Regions from separate parts of the Rahnella sp. JUb53 genome, predicted to be linked through region 4. Evidence: predicted binding sites of a transcription regulator. Region 4 holds the regulator's gene; each other region holds the start of a gene.
What was found. The regulator PurR, encoded in region 4, represses purine synthesis genes. The targets are predictions, from matches to a motif close to CANGCAAACGTTTGCNTG.

Region 1 (5,352 bases), on a different contig from region 4:
CCGTACCGGCAGTCGTGTTGATAGAAATCAGCGGCAACTGGGGTTTAGCAGAACGGTCAACGCCTTCGTAATCGTTGATGTTGCCGCCGTTAGTGGCCAGCAACGCGATACCTTTGGCGCAGTCATGCGGTGAACCGCCGCCAAGTGAGATCACGCAATCGCAGGCATCTTTTTTCAGGATCTCCAGCCCTTCACGCACATTGCGGGTGGTTGGGTTAGGGTTTGTTCCATGATAAACGCTGCTTTGCACGTCGCTTTTTGCCAGTAATTCCTGAACCTGTTTAACCACGCCGATATCGAATAACACTTTATCCGTGACGATCAGGGCATGGCGGAAACCATGCTGCGCGATAGCGGTAGCCGCATCATTAAGCGCGCCAGAACCAATAACGTTAACGGACGGGATAAAGAAAGTTGCAGTAGCCATAATTGTTTTCCTTGTTGTCAGCTCTTGGTAGGTACAAGGAAACCTTAATGTTGTTACCGGTAACATCATTTGATCTGGCGCAAGAATACGCAGATTAACCCGGCTAATTTCCTGATCTAATGACTATGAAATGTAAGGTTATTATCTGTTGGCATAAGCCATTTCTGCTATCAGAACCGCGGGTTATCATCATTAAGTAATACTTCCTGTTACCGCTGATGAACTGTACGCGCGATATCGATTATGGCCCGTGGGCGGGCGGCACGAACAAAGGTATAATGGCGCGGATTAAAATGACTGAGGTTGAAGTGGCAGTGACAGAATTAGCAGAAATAAATGACGACGAACGCTGGATGCAATACGCAATGACTTTGGCGCTGAAGGCGCAGGAGGAGGGCGAAGTGCCGGTGGGCGCCGTGCTGGTTTTGGACAATCAGGTGATTGGCGAGGGCTGGAACCGTTCTATCGGACATCATGATCCGACGGCGCACGCGGAAATCATGGCGTTACGTCAGGGCGGCAGCGCGGTGCAAAACTACCGACTGCTGGATGCCATACTGTATGTCACTCTTGAGCCTTGCGTGATGTGCGCCGGCGCGATGGTCCACAGCCGGATCCGTCGGGTGGTGTATGGCGCAGCCGATGCCAAAACCGGTGCAGCGGGTTCCCTGATGGATGTTCTGCGCCATCCCGGCATGAATCATCAGGTAGAAATCACGTCGGGCGTTCTGGCTGATGCCTGTTCTGAACAGCTGAGTGCGTTCTTTCGTTTTCGCCGCAGCCAGAAAAAAGCGCTGCGGCTGGCAGAGCGCGCAGCTCAGGCCGGTGACATCATTTCTGATAATCCTAAAGAATAAGGCTGTTCAGGCCTTATTTCCCCAGTGCTTCCTGTGCATCCACTACCGGATATCCCTGACCCAGCTGAGCCTGTAGCGCCGCCTTCTGCGCCTGCTGCTTCTCTTTTTCCATCAGATACCCCACCAGACTGAGCTGATAGCGGCGGATATTTTCCACATAATTATACGCCTGCGTGCCGCGGGCATAACCGTAAGTCGTCCGGCTTAAGAAGCGTTTCTGATTAAGCATCGGCAGCCGTTGCTTCACATCCGCCCAGCTGTCCGGATTCCCCTTTTGCTGTGCGGTCAGCTTGCGGGCGTCCAGCATATGGCCGTAGCCCATATTATATGCCGCCAGTGCAAACCAGATCCGTTCATCCTGCGGAATAGATCCCGGCATTTTATCCATCAGATGCGACAGATACTGCGCACCGCCACGGATACTTTGTTCGGCATCTGTCCGGTCATCGACATTCAGCCCGCCAGCCGTCGCGCGGGTCAGCATCATTACGCCACGCACACCGGTCGGTGATTTCGCCAGCGGATCCCAGTGAGATTCCTGATAAGCGATAGCGGCCAGCAAACGCCAGTCGATGTTCTGAGCATATTTTTCAAACAGCGGCTGCAAATCCGGCAGCGTCGTGTCGATGGCGTTCAGGAAAGTACGGGTATCGACATAATCGAAATCGCCCACGTGCCCGAGGTATTTTTCCTCCAGTTTTTCCAGCGTACCGTCCTCTGAAATCTGACTGAAGAAATCCAGCATAGCGGCAGCAAGGCTGTCGTCATCAGGTTGTTTGCGGTAATACCAGGTGACCGGTTCATCGTCTGTGGCATCAAAGGCCACCGCAAGGCGCGGATAGACGCGCTGCATCAGGGCGATGGTGACCGAATCCCCCAGCGTATAATCGAGTTTGCCGTTTTCAACCTGTTGCAACAGGTCGCGGGGTGACAATTTATCGGTGGTGGTCCAGTTGAGGTCTGGATATTTTTGGCTGGCAGCTTCCAGCGTGGCGATATGCGCACTGCCAGCAGACACTACCAGCGAGCCTTTGATGTCGGCGAAACTTTTCGGGCGCACAGCACCCTGCCGGTAAACCAGCTGCTGCGATACGGAATAGTATTCCGGGCCGGCGCGGTAGTTTTTCAGGCGCTCATTGTTGTACACCAGACCGGAAGCCAGCATGTCGGTTTTACCATGATCAAGATCGTCGAACATGCTCTCGATGGTGGTGTGCTGAGAAATCACCAGCTTCACGCCCAGATAATCTGCGAAGCGTTTAGCCAGTTCATAATCGAAGCCCAGATTGCCTTCAGGGGAGTCCATAAAAGTCAGTGGAGAATTGAGCGTGCTGACGCGCAATTCTCCACGGGATTTTATCTGATCCAGCTGGTCACCTTCACCTCTGTGCCACGGCACGGCAGGCCACAAGGCCAGTGCCAGTAACAGGGCGGCGATCCCCATCAGAACATAATTAATTTTTAGTCGCGTCAAATAGTTATCTCGCTGCGGCGCTCTTGTTTTTTTACGCTATGCTGTGCAGTTAGTATGGTTATATCCCCAGTGCTGACGCATTTTGCTCAACAAAACGGCAGTCTGCAACTTTATTCATAATAGCCATGATAACGGTAAGGCTATAAAGGAATATGAAGTTTCCCGACGCAAACGGTTTCGTCGGACGCCAGCTTTCTTTATAATAGCCCGCGTTTTCCCCCTGTTGCGCCCAATGAAGCACTGTGGTCAGTGTCTTCGAAGACGAGAGATCTGTGATTATGGAAATACTGCGTGGTTCGCCCGCTTTGTCGGCTTTTCGCATTAACAAATTGTTGTCCCGTTGTCAGGAAGCACGTCTTCCGGTCAGCGATATCTACGCCGAATATGTACACTTTGCCGACGTCAGCGCACCGCTGAATTCGGACGAACAAACCAAGTTACAACGCCTCCTGAAATACGGTCCTTCTCTCGCTGAACACGCTCCTTCTGGTCGTTTATTGCTGGTCACCCCGCGTCCGGGCACCATTTCTCCCTGGTCTTCCAAAGCTACCGACATCGCCCACAATTGCGGTTTGTCACAGGTTCTGCGCCTTGAGCGTGGTCTGGCATTTTATGTTCAGGCACCGCAACTGACCGAAGCACAGTGGAACGAACTGGGCGCATTGCTGCATGACCGCATGATGGAAACCGTGTTTACCCGTCTGGAAGACGCCAGCGCGCTGTTCGCGCAGCATCAGCCAACCCCGGTGCAACATGTGGATATCCTCGGCGTTGGCCGTGGCGCACTCGAAGCCGCCAACACCAAATTAGGTCTGGCGCTGGCGCAGGATGAAATTGATTACCTGATGGAAGCCTTTACGTCGTTGGGGCGCAACCCGACAGACATCGAATTGTATATGTTCGCACAGGCCAACTCAGAACACTGCCGCCACAAAATCTTCAACGCAGACTGGATTATCGACGGCGAAACCCAGCCGAAATCCCTGTTCAAGATGATTAAAAACACCTTCGAACAGACCCCTGATCACGTGCTGTCCGCGTATAAAGATAACGCCGCCGTGATGGAAGGTTCGCAGGTCGGTCGTTTCTACGCCGATGCGAAAGACGGTTTGTACGATTTCCATCAGGAGCAGGCGCATATCCTGATGAAGGTTGAAACCCATAACCACCCGACGGCGATCTCTCCATGGCCGGGTGCGGCAACCGGTTCAGGCGGTGAAATCCGTGACGAAGGTGCAACGGGGCGCGGCGCAAAACCGAAAGCCGGTCTGGTTGGTTTCTCTGTTTCCAACCTGCGCATTCCTGGCTTTGAACAGCCGTGGGAAGAAGATTTCGGTAAGCCGGATCGTATCGTTACTGCGCTGGATATCATGACCGACGGCCCGCTGGGCGGCGCAGCCTTTAACAACGAATTTGGTCGTCCGGCGCTGCTGGGCTACTTCCGTACTTACGAAGAAAACGTCAACAGCCACAACGGCCCTGAGCTGCGCGGTTACCACAAACCGATCATGCTGGCCGGTGGTATTGGCAACATCCGCGCGGATCACGTGCAGAAAGGTGAAATCACCGTTGGCGCAAAACTGATTGTACTGGGTGGTCCGGCGATGAATATCGGTCTGGGCGGCGGTGCGGCTTCTTCCATGGCATCGGGACAGTCTGACGCGGATCTGGATTTTGCGTCCGTACAGCGCGACAACCCGGAAATGGAACGCCGTTGTCAGGAAGTGATCGACCGTTGCTGGCAGCTGGGCGAAGCCAACCCGATCCTGTTTATCCATGACGTCGGTGCCGGCGGTTTATCCAACGCCATGCCGGAACTGGTCAGCGATGGCAACCGTGGTGGCTGTTTCCAGCTGCGCGACATCCTGAACGACGAACCGGGTATGAGCCCGCTGGAAGTCTGGTGTAACGAATCGCAGGAACGCTATGTACTGGCTGTTTCTCCGGCTCAGCTGGAACAGTTCGATGCTATCTGCCAGCGTGAGCGTGCACCTTATGCCGTGATTGGTGAAGCGACTGAAGAAATGCATCTTTCTCTGGAAGACAGCCATTTCGACAACCAGCCAATTGATATGCCGCTGGACGTTCTGCTGGGTAAAACCCCGAAAATGACCCGCGATGTCACCACGCTGAAAGCGAAAGGCGACGACCTGAATGCGGAAAACATTCAGATTGCAGAAGCGGTAAAACGCGTTCTGCACCTGCCAGCCGTGGCAGAGAAAACTTTCCTGATCACCATCGGCGACCGCACCGTCACCGGCATGGTGGCGCGTGACCAGATGGTTGGTCCGTGGCAGATCCCGGTCGCTGACTGTGCGGTCACCACCGCCAGCCTCGACAGCTATCACGGCGAAGCGATGTCACTGGGCGAACGTGCGCCAATTGCCTTGCTGGATTTCGCCGCTTCTGGCCGCATGGCCGTTGGCGAAGCGCTGACTAACATTGCCGCCGTCGAAATCGGCAGCCTGAAACGCGTTAAGCTTTCTGCTAACTGGATGTCTGCGGCCGGTCACCCGGGCGAAGATGCGGGTCTGTATGCCGCAGTAAAAGCGGTGGGTGAAGAACTTTGTCCGGCGCTGGGTATCACCATTCCG
Region 2 (5,352 bases), on a different contig from region 4:
CATTCTTCTTCATACGTCGAATACATGTAGGCGGTATCGGTAGAGAATTCCGCGGCACAGGTATCCACACGTTTGTAGACCGGATGCAGATTATATTTGTGACGCAGTTTGCGCACTTCGCTTTCTGAAACGCCGACCAGTTTCGCCAGACGCAGATCCGCAAAGCCTTTGCGCTTAAGCATGCGCAGGTAATCGTGGGTCAGAATGTTGAAGCCACCTTCGGCCACTTCATTTTCCAGTTTCACTAGTTCTTCAATCTGCACCAGGAACCAGCGGTCCACGTTGGTCAGGTTGAAGATTCCGTCAACGGACATCCCGGCACGGAAGGCATCAGCGATATACCAGATACGCTCGGCACCGGCTTCTTTCAGTTCACGACGGATTTTGGTCAGTGCTTCCGGGTCATCCAGACTCACTTTCGGGTCAAAACCGCTCGCGCCCACTTCCAGACCGCGCAGGGCTTTTTGCAGAGATTCCTGCTGAGTGCGGCCAATCGCCATCACTTCGCCGACAGATTTCATCTGCGTGGTCAGACGGTCGTTGGCACCGGCAAATTTCTCGAAGTTGAAGCGAGGAATCTTGGTCACAACGTAGTCGATAGAAGGTTCGAACGAGGCCGGGGTTTTACCGCCGGTGATGTCGTTCATCAGCTCATCGAGGGTGTAACCCACCGCCAGTTTCGCGGCTACTTTGGCAATCGGGAAACCGGTCGCTTTAGACGCCAGCGCGGAAGAACGTGATACGCGCGGGTTCATTTCGATAACGATCAGACGGCCATTTTTCGGGTTTACCGAGAACTGGACGTTAGAGCCGCCGGTTTCTACGCCGATTTCACGCAGTACCGCCATCGAGGCGTTACGCATGATTTGGTATTCTTTGTCGGTCAGGGTTTGCGCGGGGGCCACGGTGATGGAATCACCTGTGTGGATGCCCATCGCATCGAAGTTTTCGATGGAGCAGACGATGATGCAGTTGTCGTTTTTATCACGCACCACTTCCATCTCGTACTCTTTCCAGCCAATCAGCGACTCATCAATCAGCAGCTCTTTGGTTGGAGAAAGATCCAGACCGCGTTCGCAAATCTCTTCAAACTCTTCACGGTTGTACGCGATACCGCCACCGGTGCCGCCCATGGTGAAGGAAGGACGAATGATGCACGGGAAGCCAACATCAGCGGCAACCGCCAGCGCTTCTTCCATGGTGTGTGCGATACCGGAACGTGCGGTGTCGAGGCCGATTTTTTTCATCGCCACGTCGAAACGGCGACGGTCTTCCGCTTTATCAATCGCATCGGCGGTCGCTCCAATCATGGTCACGCCGAATTCTTCCAGCACGCCCTGACGTTCCAGTTCCAGCGCACAGTTCAGTGCGGTCTGGCCGCCCATGGTTGGCAGCACGGCATCCGGACGTTCTTTCTCGATAATCTTGCGCACCACTTCCCAGTGAATTGGCTCGATGTAAGTCGCATCGGCCATTTCCGGGTCAGTCATGATGGTCGCAGGGTTGGAGTTCACCAGAATGACGCGGTAACCCTCTTCACGCAGCGCCTTACACGCCTGCGCACCCGAGTAGTCAAATTCACAAGCCTGGCCGATAACAATCGGGCCGGCGCCCAGGATCAGGATGCTTTTTATATCTGTACGTTTTGGCATTTTTTCTTGCTCCTGATTTATTTGCCTGTAAGAGTGGCGTCGTTTTTATTGGTAGCGCGAAAAGCTTCAATCAGTTCGATGAAGTGGTCGAACAGCGGTGCCGCATCGTGCGGACCCGGACTGGCTTCAGGGTGCCCCTGGAAGCTGAACGCCGCTTTATCAGTGCGATGAATGCCCTGCACCGTGTGGTCGAACAGTGATTTGTGGGTCACGCGCAGGTTGGCAGGCAGACCGGTTTCATCAACCGCAAAACCGTGGTTCTGCGCGGTGATCATCACGATATCTTTATCGATATCTTTTACCGGGTGGTTACCGCCGTGGTGGCCGAGCTTCATTTTTACGGTCTTCGCGCCGCTGGCCAGTGCCAGTAACTGGTGGCCGAGACAGATGCCGAATACCGGAATGTCAGTTTCCAGGAAGGATTTGATCGCAGCGATCGCGTAATCACATGGCTCCGGGTCACCCGGGCCGTTGGACAGGAAGATACCGTCCGGATTCATCTTCAGCACTTCTTCTGCCGGCGTTTGTGCTGGAACCACTGTCAGGCGGCAACCGCGATCCACCAACATGCGCAAGATATTACGCTTCGCGCCGTAGTCGTAAGCCACCACGTGGAATGGCAGTTCTTCAGATTTCTTCGCTTCCGGCAGTTCGCCTTCCAGCGTCCAGCTGCCTTGCTGCCAGCTGTAGGATTCTGTCGTCGTCACTTCTTTCGCCAGATCCATCCCTTTCAGCCCCGGGAATGCTTTGGCTTTTTGCAGCGCCAGTTCAGCATCCGGTGAATCGCCCGCAATGATGCAGCCGTTCTGTGCGCCTTTTTCACGTAACAGGCGGGTCAGTTTGCGGGTATCAATATCGGCGATGGCAACGATGTTGTTGCGCTTGAGATAATCAGAGAGGTTTTCTTCACTGCGGTAATTGCTGGCAATCAGAGGTAAATCGCGAATGACCAGGCCTTGAGCGTGTACTGCGGAGGATTCTGCATCAGCGGCGTTAGTGCCGACATTACCGATATGGGGATAAGTGAGAGTGACAATCTGGCGGGAATAGGAAGGATCAGTGAGGATTTCTTGATAACCGGTCATCGACGTATTGAAGACCACTTCCCCCACTGCCGACCCTTCTGCCCCGATGGCCCGACCGTGGAATTGGGTTCCGTCTTCCAGAACCAATAGCGCTGACTTTATCAAAGCATCCTCCAAGAATAATAAATCACAATATCTGCATATTAATTCAGATAACTCGATCTAAATCAATGCAAAAATCGCTCCCAAAGGCAATTTTTGGCAAATTGCGCGCATTCTAATGATGGCAGTACGGTTTGTCTACCAAAAGCACCAATATTTCTCTTCTTTTCGTACAACTCAGAGAAAAGGCTCTCTGACTGGCATAAAAATAGTGACTAAGTCGCCATAGTAACCGTTTGCGGGAGAGGATGTGTGGAAAATGACGAGAAAAGGGGAATTGTTACAGAACCGAAGAGTGGTCGCGTTCAAAAAACATGCAATGCATCAGATAAAACCAGTGAAAACACCATAAAAATGAAAACACAAAGATAAAAATAAGCGAAACACTTATTTTCTAATAAAAAGAGAAGGGCAATCAAGGAACTGCCCTTTTATCAAAACATTATGACCAAAACAACCACATCACATCTAAATCATCTTTTACAAATCTTCTAAACCAAGCACGTCTCGCATGTCATAAAGACCGGTTTTATGTGAAGAAAGCCACTTACCCGCACGAACAGCGCCATTTGCGAATGTCATGCGGCTGGAAGCCTTGTGCGTTATCTCAACGCGCTCACCGATATCTGCAAACATCGCGGTGTGTTCACCGACGATATCGCCTGCACGAATCGTGGCAAAACCAATACTCTTTGGATCACGTTCACCGGTATAACCTTCACGGGCATACACCGCGCACTCTTTGAGATCACGGCCTAATGCACCGGCAATCGCTTCACCCATCGCCAGTGCTGTACCTGATGGTGCATCAACTTTATGACGGTGGTGCGCTTCCACGATTTCAATATCCGTGTAATCGCCCATGACTTTGGCCGCCTTTTCCAGCAGCTTGAGGACAACATTCACGCCAACGCTGAAGTTGGCGGCAAAAACGACCGGAATGATCTCCGAAGCCTGCTTAATTGCGGCCTTACCGGCATCATCAAAGCCCGTGGTCCCGATAATCATGCCTTTATGGTGCTTCTGGCAAAATTCCAGATGCGCCAGCGTGCCTTCCGGACGGGTGAAGTCGATCAAAATATCGAAGTCGTTCGTCACAGCATCCAGATTGTCATGCACTTTAATGCCCATAGTACCGACACCGGCCAGTTCACCCGCATCGGCACCCACTAAGGAAGAACCCGAACGTTCCAGCGCTGCGCCCAACACCACGCCATCGGCATCGGATACGGCCTGAATCAGCTGCCGGCCCATGCGGCCACCTGCGCCAACAATGGCCATGCGAATATCAGCGTTACTCATAATTACTCTCTTCTTATAGGGGTTCTGCCATGAAACAGAATCAGGTTATCGGCCCCGCCATGAGGGAGCCAGCGAAATTGCCTCATAATTAGAAAATTATGATACAGGCCGGTTAATATCAGTAAAAGCCATCTGGTTTCAGGTTACTAAAAGTAGGGTTTTGTGTTAAACCGCTGACGGAACTGGAACTTGGCCGTGTCCAGAGTAATAAAATAGTAGCTAAACGTTATTTGCATAAAAATTCATGACAATGAATAAAATGTGCTTCACGTTACCGCTCCTTAAAACTTTCATCTACTTTAGTTTGTAACGGGCTTAACAAATAGTCGATGACACGCCGCTTACTGGTTTTTATTTCAGCGGTGACATTCATTCCCGCAACCAGGTTAATACGTTTCCCTTCGATCATAAGATGATTTTGATCCAGAGCGACAATTGCACTAAACACCATTCCGAGTTGTTCATGCTCCATCGCATCCAGACTGACGCTAATCACTTTTCCTGTCAGGTAACCGTAACGCGTATAAGGAAACGATTCGATTTTCACAGTGACAGGTTGGCCAACATTTACAAAACCGATATCTTTATTGGCGATCAGTGTTTCTACCTCAATTTTATCTTCAAGAGGGACGATAACCATGATCGGTTGTGCCTCCGTCACAACACCGCCGACGGTATGTACAGCCAATTGTTGTATTGTGCCATCAACTGGCGAAGACAATGACATCCAGTGCTGTCGCTGAGTGGCTTTTAAAAGCTGACCGGAAAGCTGATGAATTTGCTCATTGGCTTGCCGTAACGTTTCAAGGGTATCTCGCTGTAAAGTCGTCGTATTCAACCGCTGTTCTTGTTCTGCCTGACTGATACTTTCTTGTATCTGCTGAGTCTTGTTACGCAAACTTTTCAAATCATGCTCGTTTTGGATGACTTTACTTTCCTGTTCATAATACTCATGTTGAGAAAGATAGTTTTTATTGAGCAAAACAAGAAAATCTTTCGAGCGTTGTCTCTCAATTTTTCCTATTCGCTCCAGTTTGTGGATCTGATCGTCATTTGAACGCAATTCTGCATGATATTGATTAAGTATTGCCTGTAACTTTTCATTTTGGGTTACCCAGGTCTGATAGTAATTTTCACCCAAAATCTCAGTTTCATTAATATCCTCAGAAGGAATACCCCATTTTTCTGCCAATTTTCTATTCAAAGAAAGA
Region 3 (5,352 bases), on a different contig from region 4:
GACGGTCAGGAATGATCACGGTCAGACTGGCGGGTTTTCCCGCTCATCTTCCACGTCAATGATCTGTTCTTCGCCGCGGAAAATCTCAATCACTTTGAACAACAGGCTCAGGAAGATACCGACGATCGTCGCCAGCGCCATGCCTTTCAGCTCAGCCGCACCGATGTGGATCTTCGCTCCGCTGACGCCGATGATCAGGATCACCGCAGTCAGGATCAGGTTCTGCGCTTTATTGTAATCAACTTTCGATTCAATCAGCACGCGGATCCCTGAAGCGCCAATCACGCCGTAAAGCAGCAGCGAAACCCCGCCCATCACCGGTACCGGCACCGCCTGAATGGCCGCCGCCAGTTTCCCGATACAGGAAAGCAGAATAGCCAGGATTGCCGCGCCGCCGATGACCCAGGTGCTGTAAACCTTGGTGATCGCCATCACGCCGATGTTTTCACCGTAGGTGGTGTTTGGCGTAGAACCGAAGAAACCGGACAGTACGGTCGACAGGCCGTTCGCCAGCATCGAACGGTGCAAACCCGGATCCCGCAGCAAATCTTTCTTCACAATGTTCGCCGTCACGACCAGATGCCCGACGTGCTCAGCAATCACCACCAGCGCCGCAGGCAGGATGGTGAGGATAGCCACCCATTCAAAACGCGGCGTATAGAAAGTTGGCAGCGCGAACCAGTGTGCGTTTTCAATAGCAGAAACATCCACTACGCCCATGAAGAACGAGAGTGCATAACCGACCAGCACGCCAATCAGGATCGGGATAATCGCCAGGAAACCGCGGAACAGTACGGAACCCAGAATCGTCACCGACAGCGTCACCAGTGAAATGGTGATGGTGGTAGAGTCTACCGCTGCGCCATCGGCAGGCAGCAGTCCGGCCATATTCGCTGCGACACCGGCCAGTTCAAGCCCGATGACGGCTACGATTGCCCCCATCGCCGCGGGCGGGAACATCACGTTGATCCAGCCAATACCGGCTTTCTTAACAATCAGCGCCACCAGACAAAACAGTAACCCGCAGGCAATAAATCCGCCCAGCGCCACTTCATACCCCATCGGCAACAGCAACAGCACCGGTGAAATAAACGCGAAACTCGAGCCGAGATACGCCGGTATCTTCCCTTTACAGACAAATAAATACAGCAAAGTCCCTATGCCATTGAACAGCAGCACCGTTGCCGGGTTTATCTTAAACAGAATGGGAACCAGAACGGTGGCACCAAACATGGCAAACAGATGCTGGAAACTCAGGGGAATTGTCTGCAGCAATGGCGGACGTTCGCTTACCCCGATGACACGACGGGTCATGAATGTGATCCTCTCAATGGTGTGATGTTGTGTTGTGTATGACGAGCAAAAAAAAGCCGACTGCTTAGTCGGCTTATTGCTAATTGCTTACTTCGTACCAAATATCTTGTCGCCCGCATCGCCGAGCCCCGGGATGATGTAGCCTTTCTCGTTGAGTCCCTGATCCACCGAGGCGGTGTAGAGTTCAACGTCCGGGTGCGCGGCTTCGAGAGCGGCGATCCCTTCCGGAGCAGCAACCAGCACCAGCACTTTAATGCTCTGGCAGCCCGCTTTTTTCAGTAGGTCGATGGTGGCAATCATAGAACCACCGGTGGCCAGCATCGGGTCAACGACCAGCGCCAGACGTTCTTCGATGTTAGAAACCAGCTTCTGGAAATACGGCACAGGTTTCAGGGTTTCTTCATCACGATACACGCCGACGACGCTGATACGCGCACTCGGAACGTGCTCCAGTACGCCTTCCATCATGCCCAGACCGGCACGCAGGATTGGCACGACAGTAATTTTCTTGCCTTTGATCTGATCGATTTCCACCGGGCCATTCCAGCCTTCGATGGTGACTTTTTCAGTTTCTAAATCGGCAGTCGCTTCATACGTCAGCAGACTTCCCACCTCAGAAGCCAGTTCGCGAAAACGTTTCGTGCTGATGTCGTTTTCACGCATCAGGCCCAGCTTGTGTTTCACCAGCGGGTGTTTCACCTCGACGATCTTCATTATTTATTCTCCTAAGGTGGTTGAGCTGCAAAAAAAAATCGCGAGATTATAACGCCATTTTTTTTGAACGCCATACCAATTAGCCTGATCCAAATCAACTTATCCTTCTTCATTGAAGCCGCAGTTGCGTTAGCGGCTCTCTCTCACCCGAATCACTGACTCAAGTCAGCTCGTCGGGATTCGCTCGTTTGCTGCCTTGCTGCAACGCCAATGACTTCGGCTAAGTGTTGTATCTTTAAGTATAGATAGTGACTCTGAATAAGGCGCTCGCAAACGTTTGCTTCCACTGTTAGAATTGCCCCGCTTTATTCTTCAACCACCAACCCAAACCGCCGTGGGGACTTCGCAGTGACCGACAAAACCTCTCTCAGCTATAAAGACGCAGGCGTAGATATCGATGCCGGTAACGCATTGGTAGATCGCATTAAAGGTGTAGTAAAACAGACTCGTCGCCCGGAAGTTATGGGTGGATTAGGGGGTTTTGGTGCTCTCTGCGCGCTGCCGCAAAAATATCGTGAACCCGTGCTGGTTTCGGGTACCGACGGCGTTGGCACCAAGCTGCGTCTGGCGATGGATTTACAACGCCACGATACTATCGGTATCGACCTGGTCGCGATGTGCGTCAACGATTTGATCGTTCAGGGCGCTGAACCTCTGTTCTTCCTCGACTATTACGCCACCGGTAAACTGGACGTCGATATCGCCGCCAGTGTGATCACCGGTATTGCAGAAGGCTGTAAACAGTCTGGCTGTGCGTTAGTCGGCGGCGAAACCGCTGAAATGCCGGGCATGTACCACGGCGAAGATTACGACGTCGCCGGATTCTGTGTTGGCGTAGTGGAAAAATCAGAAATTATCGACGGCAGCAAAGTAGCTGATGGCGATGTGCTGATCGGCCTCGCCGCCAGTGGCCCGCACTCCAACGGTTACTCCCTGGTGCGCAAAATTCTGGAAGTCAGCAACACTGACCCGGAAACCACCACACTGGCAGGCAAATCCCTGGCTGATCACCTGCTCGCACCAACCAAAATTTACGTGAAGTCGATCCTCAATCTGATCGAAAACGTGGACGTTCACGGTATCGTTCACCTGACCGGTGGCGGCTTCTGGGAAAATATTCCGCGCGTACTGCCGGAAAACACTCAGGTCATCATCGAAGAAGCCAGCTGGGAATGGCCGGACGTCTTCACCTGGTTGCAGACTACCGGTAACGTCAGCCGTCACGAAATGTACCGCACCTTTAACTGTGGCGTGGGCATGGTGGTCGCACTTCCGGCAGAACTTGCCGACCAGGCCATTGCGTTACTGAATGACAAGGGTGAAAAAGCGTGGAAAATTGGCTATGTTAAGGCCTCTGACTCCGCTGAGCGCGTCGTTATTGAGTAATCAGTCAGGTCACTCTATTCACTGAAGACGACAGGTAGGGATATGAAAAGGATTGTGGTTCTGGTATCGGGCGAGGGAAGCAACTTACAGGCCCTGATCGATGCCTGCCAGCAGGGACGAATCAACGCAGAAATCAGTGCAGTCTTCAGTAATAAAATCGCTGCATACGGGCTTGAAAGAGCCCGTTTAGCCGATATTCCGGCGCATGCGCTGGATGTAAAAGCTTACGAAGATCGCATCGCCTTTGACGTTGCACTGGCTGACGCTATTGAAACTTTCAAGCCCTCTCTGGTGGTACTCGCTGGTTACATGCGGATCCTGAGCGCCGAATTCGTTCAGCGCTTTGCGGGGCGCATGATTAACATCCACCCTTCCCTGCTGCCGAAATATCCGGGTTTACATACTCACCGTCAGGCGATTGAAAATCAGGATGCTGAACACGGCACGTCCGTACATTTCGTGACGGAAGAACTCGATGGCGGCCCGGTGATTTTACAGGCCAAAGTGCCTGTTTTTGCTGAGGATACGGAAGAAGAGCTGGTTGCCCGCGTGCAAACGCAGGAACACAGCATTTATCCGCTGGTGGTCAGCTGGTTTGTTGACGGACGTTTATCACTGCAAAACGGTCAGGCGTTTCTGGATAACAAACCGCTTTCTGAACGCGGATACGCAGAAGATTAATCTGTACTTGCCTCACGATTTCACTATAAACCGGCCACGTGCCGGTTTTTTATTTTCCATCATTTGACATTTGTTTACATTTCACCCGATATAATGCACATCCCGGCGCACGTTTAAACGTCGTTTGTGCGCCGACCTTCATCTGAAACACAGTTGTTTCAGACCTCATATTTACGAAGGTTACCCTCATAAAACGGCTTTTATAGTTGAGGAACACCCCATGTTTAGCCATAACAGCGTCAGATTACGTCCACTGGAAAAGGACGACCTGTCGTTTGTTCACCGTCTTGATAATAACGCCAGCATCATGCGTTACTGGTTTGAAGAACCTTACGAGGCTTTCGTCGAACTGACCGACTTGTATCACAAACACATCCATGACCAGAGCGAACGCCGCTTTATTATAGAATTCGAAAGCGGACCGGTCGGCTTAGTGGAGCTGGTGGAAATTAATCATATTCACCGCCGCGCGGAATTTCAGATAATCATTGACCCGCAACATCAGGGCAAAGGCTTTGCCGGTGATGCCGTGCGTCTGGCGATGGATTATGCCTTCTCAGTTCTGAACCTCTACAAACTGTATTTAATCGTCGATAAAGAAAATAAAAAGGCGATCCACATTTACAGCAAATTAGGGTTTGAGATCGAAGGTGAACTGAAACAGGAATTCTTTGTGAACGGCGAATACCGCAGTGCCATCCGCATGTGTATTTTCCAGCCGCAATTCCTGGCGAAGTACAAAACCAAACCGGTTCAGGTCAAAACTGAATCACTGATTGGCGCCAGCGCGGTGTAGTTTAGTGCTGTACAGTTTAGCGCGTTAAAAATCAGGCCATAAATTACCGGTGAGGGGAAAAGAACTCCTTCACCGGTAAGACTTTTCCCGCCTTTTTCTCTCATTTGTTCCCCTGATATAAACTCTCCTGAAATCATCCCCAGTTATGTTGGACTTTCCTGTCAATCTTTCGCAATATTGATAGCAGACACTAGGCCCCTCTCACTGACAGCTTCCTGTTACGCTGACCTGAAAAAACGGCCCGTAACACGAGGAATAAGCTGAGCTAAATTGCGGTGTTTTCGGGCAAATTTGCCTGTATGGGCCAGGTTGCAAGCTAAATGAACGGAGTGAAAATGGGTCAGGAAAAGCTTTATATCGAGAAAGAACTAAGCTGGCTGTCCTTCAATGAGCGCGTGTTGCAGGAAGCGGCAGACAAAAGCAATCCCCTGATCGAACGGATGCGTTTTTTAGGGATCTAC
Region 4 (5,352 bases):
TCTGCGGAACATAGCTCAGGCCAATCACGCCCGGCGAATAGCCCATATCGCTCAGAATAAACGGCGACCCCGTCAGCCAGGCAAAGAAACCGGCGGAGCAGGCGGCGTAAATCATGACATTACCGCTGTAAACGCGCGATTTCAGCAACGTGCCAAAGCCCGCTTTGTCGGCAGATTTGTGTTCTGCCGGCTTATTTTCCCGCAGCGTGAAGGTGGCGATAAGCAACAAGGCGGCCACTGCAGTCAGCAGGGCAAATATCGCTTCCCAGTCAAAATGGTTGAGCACCCAGGCGCCAAGCAAAGGCGCCAGCGCCGGCGAAAGTGCCACTAAAGGCATAATGCTGGCGAAGGTTTTTTTAGCGACATCCGCTGAAAAACGGTCCACCACGATTGCCTGCCAGGTCACTGCGGCTGCACAGACGCCCATGGCCTGTAAGAAACGCAGCGCCAGAAGGGCGCGCACGTTCTCGACCCAAATCACGCCCAGACAGCCGACGGCAAACAGCATCAGACCGAGCAGTAAAACCGGTTTGCGGCCAATGCGGTCTGACAGCGGTCCCCACAGCAATTGTCCGATGGCGAATCCGCCGAGAAAAATACTCAGGCTGGCGCTGATCATTCCCGGACTGGTCATCAGGCTGGTTTGCATTGCGCTGAACGCAGGGAGGTACATATCTGTGGCTAAAAAGCCGAGCATGCTCAGGCCAGCCAGATAGAGCATAAATCCAAAGGAGGGTTTCATTATTATCTCGTTAATTTATTTATTGCAGATGATTTGATGCAGGGATCTGTTCGGAGGCAGATTTTAACGCTTTGATAACAGCGTTGTGAAACGTTAATATTTGCACTCTGCTATCAAAAATATTGAAGGCTAAAATATGTGGTCAGAATACGCTCTGGAAGTCGTTGATGCGGTGGCAAGAACCGGAAGCTTCAGTGCGGCGGCACAGGATCTACATCGGGTGCCTTCTGCCATCAGCTACACCGTTCGTCAGCTCGAACAATGGCTGGCGGTGCCCTTGTTTGAACGTCGACACCGTGACGTCGTTTTAACGCCAGCGGGCAAAGTTTTCGTGGATGAAGCGCGGGTTCTGATAAAAAAAATGATAGCTACACGACGCCAGTGTCAGCAGGTTGCCAACGGCTGGCGGGGCGAGTTACGTATTGCTGTCGACAGAATTGTTAAACCGGCAAGAACCCGGCGACTGGTGCTGGATTTCTATCGTCATTTTCCTGATACGGAACTGATTATTCATTCCGAAGTGTTTAATGGTGTGTGGGACGCACTGGTTGACGGACGTGCTGATGTGGCAATCGGTGCGACGCGGGCGATACCGGTTGGTGGTCGTTTCAGTTTTCGCGACATGGGGTTTATGGACTGGCACTGCGTGGTCAGCCCGCAGCATCCGCTGGCGCAGTTACCGGGTGCGCTCAGTGATGACCAGCTCAGGCCTTATCCCGCATTGTGTCTTGAAGATACCTCGCGGACGTTGCCCAAGCGTGATACCTGGACGCTTGATAACCAGCGGCGTCTGGTTGTGCCGGACTGGACCTGCGCGCTTGAATGTCTGAGTGAAGGTTTATGCGTAGGAATGATGCCGGTACATCGCGTGAGCCACCACATTGAACAGCAGACATTGCAGGTTCTGGCGCTGGAGAATACCTTCCCTGACAGCCCATGTTGCCTGACGTGGGACCAGAGCAATCCGTCACCTTCACTGGCGTGGTTGCTGGAATATATGGGTGATACAGAAACGATGAACCGTGAATGGCTGCGGGACTGAGAAATTAAACGCCTGCAAAAGCAGGCGTTATGTAAGATTAAAGGCAAGCATTAACGGCGATAGTCGCGGTACGGGCCATCGGCCACCGAACGACGTTCAACCAGTTTCGGATGCACCTCGATGGTCTGTGATTCTTCACGTTTGCTGACGATGCGGTCGAGCAACATAGTAAAGGCCATCTCACCCAACCGTTCTTTCGGCTGATGCACGGTCGTCAGTGCCGGAGAGAAGTACCGCGCATTACGCACGTTATCGTAACCAATCACCGAAATATCCTGCGGGACGCGCAATCCGAGCTCATCAGCGGCGCAAATTGCGCCCATTGCCATGACATCGCCCCCGCAGAAGACGGCGGTGGGGCGTTGTTTCTGCATCAGAATCTTATGCATCGCCTGATAACCTGACTCCGGCTCGAAATCGCCCTGAACCACCCATTCTTCGCGAAGCGGGATATTGGCTTCCGTCAGCGCTTTGACAAAACCCTGGAAACGACCGCCGCCGGTGTTACGCGCCAGCTGTCCCGGGATCACGCCAATATCACGATGCCCGCGTTCGATCAGATAGCGTCCGGCCATATAACCGCCTTCGAAAGCATTATCGATAATGCTGTCGGTGAAGTTTTTACGCGCTTCGCCCCAGTCCATCACCACCATCGGAATCGAACGATACTCTTCAAGCATATTGAGTAATTCGTCAGGGTATTCCGCGCACATGACCAGCAGACCATCGACGCGTTTTTGCGCCAGCATCTGCAGATAGGCCTGTTGTTTTTCCAGATTGTTGTGCGAGTTACACAAGATCAGCGTATAGCCTTTGGAGAAGCAGCTGTTCTCGACGGCTTCAATCACCTCGGCAAAATAGGGCGCTTCACTGGAGGTTGCCAGCAGACCAATCGTCTTGGTGTTATTCACTTTAAGACTACGGGCTACGGCGCTCGGAGAATAATGTAGCTCTTTAATGGCAAGCAGCACCGCTTCCCTGGTTTCTTCGGCGACGAAACGTGTTTTATTGATGACGTGCGACACGGTTGTAGTGGAAACGCCAGCGCGCTTTGCGACATCTTTAATCGTTGCCATGTAAAGAATGACTCCTGAACTTCCGTGCTTCAGCACGTTAGCATTATGTTAATCGTTTGCTTGCGTTGATTACACTGCGGACATCTAAAAGGGCAGTGTAATCATTGGGTGGATTCTTCAGAATGAGGCGTGAAATGCTCTCGGGTGAAATCGACCGGCACACAGGCGTGTTAACCGACAATTTTCTCTTATAATGCATGAAAGTGGAAGTAAAATTGTCATGTTCACATTTTCATTCAGCAGAGGATTTTAAAAGTGAATTATGCGAAAATGCGTTGGCACACATTTAGTGTGGCTAAAAGAAACGCCACAACTTGATCCGAAAGGGGGTTTGATGGACAGCAACCTGAAATTATCGTTGATCACCACGGTATGCGCTTTGCTCATGATTATCGCTTTCAGCTTCACGGCAGTGATGAACTAATCTGGCAGTGAGACAGTAGTGAGACGCAACAAAAAAGGGCGATACCTTTCACAGGAATCGCCCTTTTCAATTTTACGCAGTGACCGTTACCGCCGATACTCTTCCCTGCAGAAACTCTTCGTTAAGTGCTATTCAATGGCTGATTAGCGAAACCTCAGACTTAACGAATTGTTTATTATCGGATTGTTTTTGGGGTCATCACCCGACGTGCGCCAACATAGTGGTCTTGCCAGTAATCGTCGCCCAGTGAGGTGATTTTGATGTCTTCACCGGTTCTTGGCGACTGGATGAATTTGCCGTTGCCAACATAAACACCCACATGATCCGCTGCGCCGCGGTTGTTGATTCTGAAGAACACCAGATCACCGCTTTCAAGTTCGCCACGTTTCACCGGCGCTGCATCGCGCAGGTGGTACATCTCGTTTGCCGTGCGCGGCATTTTAATGCGGATCAAATCTTTGTAAGCGTAATAGACCAGACCGCTGCAATCAAAACCGGTATTCGGAGAAGTTCCTCCCCAGCGATAAGGTTTGCCGACCTGGTGCATCAGCTTAGTCATCGCCGTTTGTTGTGCATGCTGATAGCGTTTTTTATGTGTCGCACTCAGCGTAATAGGTTTGGTGTCTTCTTCGCGTAACTTCTTGCCTTTGCGGTGTCGGCCATACGCTTCTTTCTTGCTGATTTTTTCACTGCTGTTTTTGGCAAGCGCTCGTGATTTAGTGGCTTTATCTGTCTTTTTCTCGGCCCGCGTTGTCCTGAGTGTTTTTTCTTTTTTGCTTTCGGCCCGGGTCGTTTTTACGCTTTTCTCAGAAGTTGTCTTGCGTTTGACCAGTTCGGTGCTGCTGACCTTCTTCGATTTTGATGCTTTTTCCTGAGTCTTTTTCTCTGTCACCGGTGCGACTTTTGTTTTTTTACTGGTTTTCGCCGCCACTGTCTTTCGCTTTCGCCGTTCTTCCGGCGTCACGGAATTAACATGACTCTTCCGCTGATCGGCAGAGACGCGGGTCTGTGGCGATGCATGAGCCATATTAAGAAACAGCTGGGTAAAGAGCAGCACAAAAAGCGTGAACAGTAAGCGCATAGCTTCGTTACCATGAGTGGTTGGGTTAAACATCAGGGATGTCAGAGTATTGCTTAAAAGAACCCGACAAAAAAGCACGAATTGACTCGATTCTAGATCATATTGTGAGAAAAAGTTAATAGCTTTTTTTATGTCGAAATAAGCGCCATTTTAAGTAAAAAAAATGACCATTTTTCATCAGCTTAATATTTGAGATAAAGAATACGATTTTGCAAATCTGACATTATCGTCGTACGGCAAAAATGTTATTCTCGATGAATCTTTAAATATGTGATGTTCAGCGCAGCCGCCAAAAATTGTTTAATAAAATGCCAGTATTGAGAAAGACCCCACAAAAAATGGCGTTTTTATCTGATGGCTGGCGTCGTTACAATAGAAAGTATTATGTTTGCGCACCGTTTTTGGGTGCCGCGCGTGAAGAGTAATGACCGTGACAGCCTGTACCGGCTTGAGGAAGCAAGAAATGACCACTCCAACTATTGAAAAAATTCAGAAGCAAGTTTCTGAAAACCCGATCCTGCTTTACATGAAAGGTTCTCCTAAACTGCCAAGCTGCGGTTTTTCCGCTCAGGCTGTTCAGGCGCTTTCAGCCTGCGGCGAACGTTTTGCTTACGTTGATATTTTGCAGAACCCGGATATCCGCGCAGAAATGCCAAAGTTTGCTAACTGGCCAACTTTCCCGCAGCTGTGGGTTGATGGTGAACTGGTCGGCGGTTGTGACATCGTGGTTGAGATGTTTCAGCGCGGCGAACTGCAGCAGCTGATTAAAGAAACTGCTGAAAAATATAAATCTTCTGAAGAGTAATTCTAAGAAGGCCGCCGTCCTTTGAGGAGGGTGAAAACAAAAAGAGCGACATTGCGTCGCTCTTTTTTTATCTCTGGATCCAGCCAGCCGTACGGATTACTGCTGATTTTCCTGCTGCGCGGTTTCGTCTTCCGCTTCTTCTGCGGTCAGGGGCAACGGCCAGCCGCCAAGACGCTTCCAGC

Region 1: a site for PurR is predicted at 2,923-2,940, ahead of purL (phosphoribosylformylglycinamidine synthase). Genes of this name have one in related genera too.
Region 2: a site for PurR is predicted at 3,065-3,082, ahead of carA (glutamine-hydrolyzing carbamoyl-phosphate synthase small subunit). Genes of this name have one in related genera too.
Region 3: a site for PurR is predicted at 2,295-2,312, ahead of purM (phosphoribosylformylglycinamidine cyclo-ligase). Genes of this name have one in related genera too.

What each region holds. Positions count from the first base shown of each region.
Region 1 is NZ_SLYT01000003.1:249,957-255,308, forward strand. It holds gene yiaY (L-threonine dehydrogenase) at 1-427, opposite strand, end outside; gene tadA (tRNA adenosine(34) deaminase TadA) at 721-1,284, shown strand; gene mltF (membrane-bound lytic murein transglycosylase MltF) at 1,298-2,758, opposite strand; gene purL (phosphoribosylformylglycinamidine synthase) at 3,034-5,352, shown strand, end outside.
Region 2 is NZ_SLYT01000009.1:88,771-94,122, reverse strand. It holds gene carB (carbamoyl-phosphate synthase large subunit) at 1-1,652, opposite strand, end outside; gene carA (glutamine-hydrolyzing carbamoyl-phosphate synthase small subunit) at 1,670-2,842, opposite strand; gene dapB (4-hydroxy-tetrahydrodipicolinate reductase) at 3,320-4,141, opposite strand; gene EC840_RS19415 (HlyD family type I secretion periplasmic adaptor subunit) at 4,413-5,352, opposite strand, start outside.
Region 3 is NZ_SLYT01000003.1:416,483-421,834, reverse strand. It holds gene uraA (uracil permease) at 22-1,314, opposite strand; gene upp (uracil phosphoribosyltransferase) at 1,402-2,028, opposite strand; gene purM (phosphoribosylformylglycinamidine cyclo-ligase) at 2,377-3,414, shown strand; gene purN (phosphoribosylglycinamide formyltransferase) at 3,457-4,095, shown strand; gene speG (spermidine N1-acetyltransferase) at 4,316-4,891, shown strand; gene ppk1 (polyphosphate kinase 1) at 5,227-5,352, shown strand, end outside.
Region 4 is NZ_SLYT01000001.1:327,277-332,628, forward strand. It holds gene punC (purine nucleoside transporter PunC) at 1-742, opposite strand, end outside; gene punR (DNA-binding transcriptional activator PunR) at 879-1,784, shown strand; gene purR (HTH-type transcriptional repressor PurR) at 1,835-2,860, opposite strand; gene EC840_RS01620 (C40 family peptidase) at 3,460-4,365, opposite strand; gene EC840_RS01625 (Grx4 family monothiol glutaredoxin) at 4,829-5,170, shown strand; gene rnt (ribonuclease T) at 5,267-5,352, opposite strand, start outside.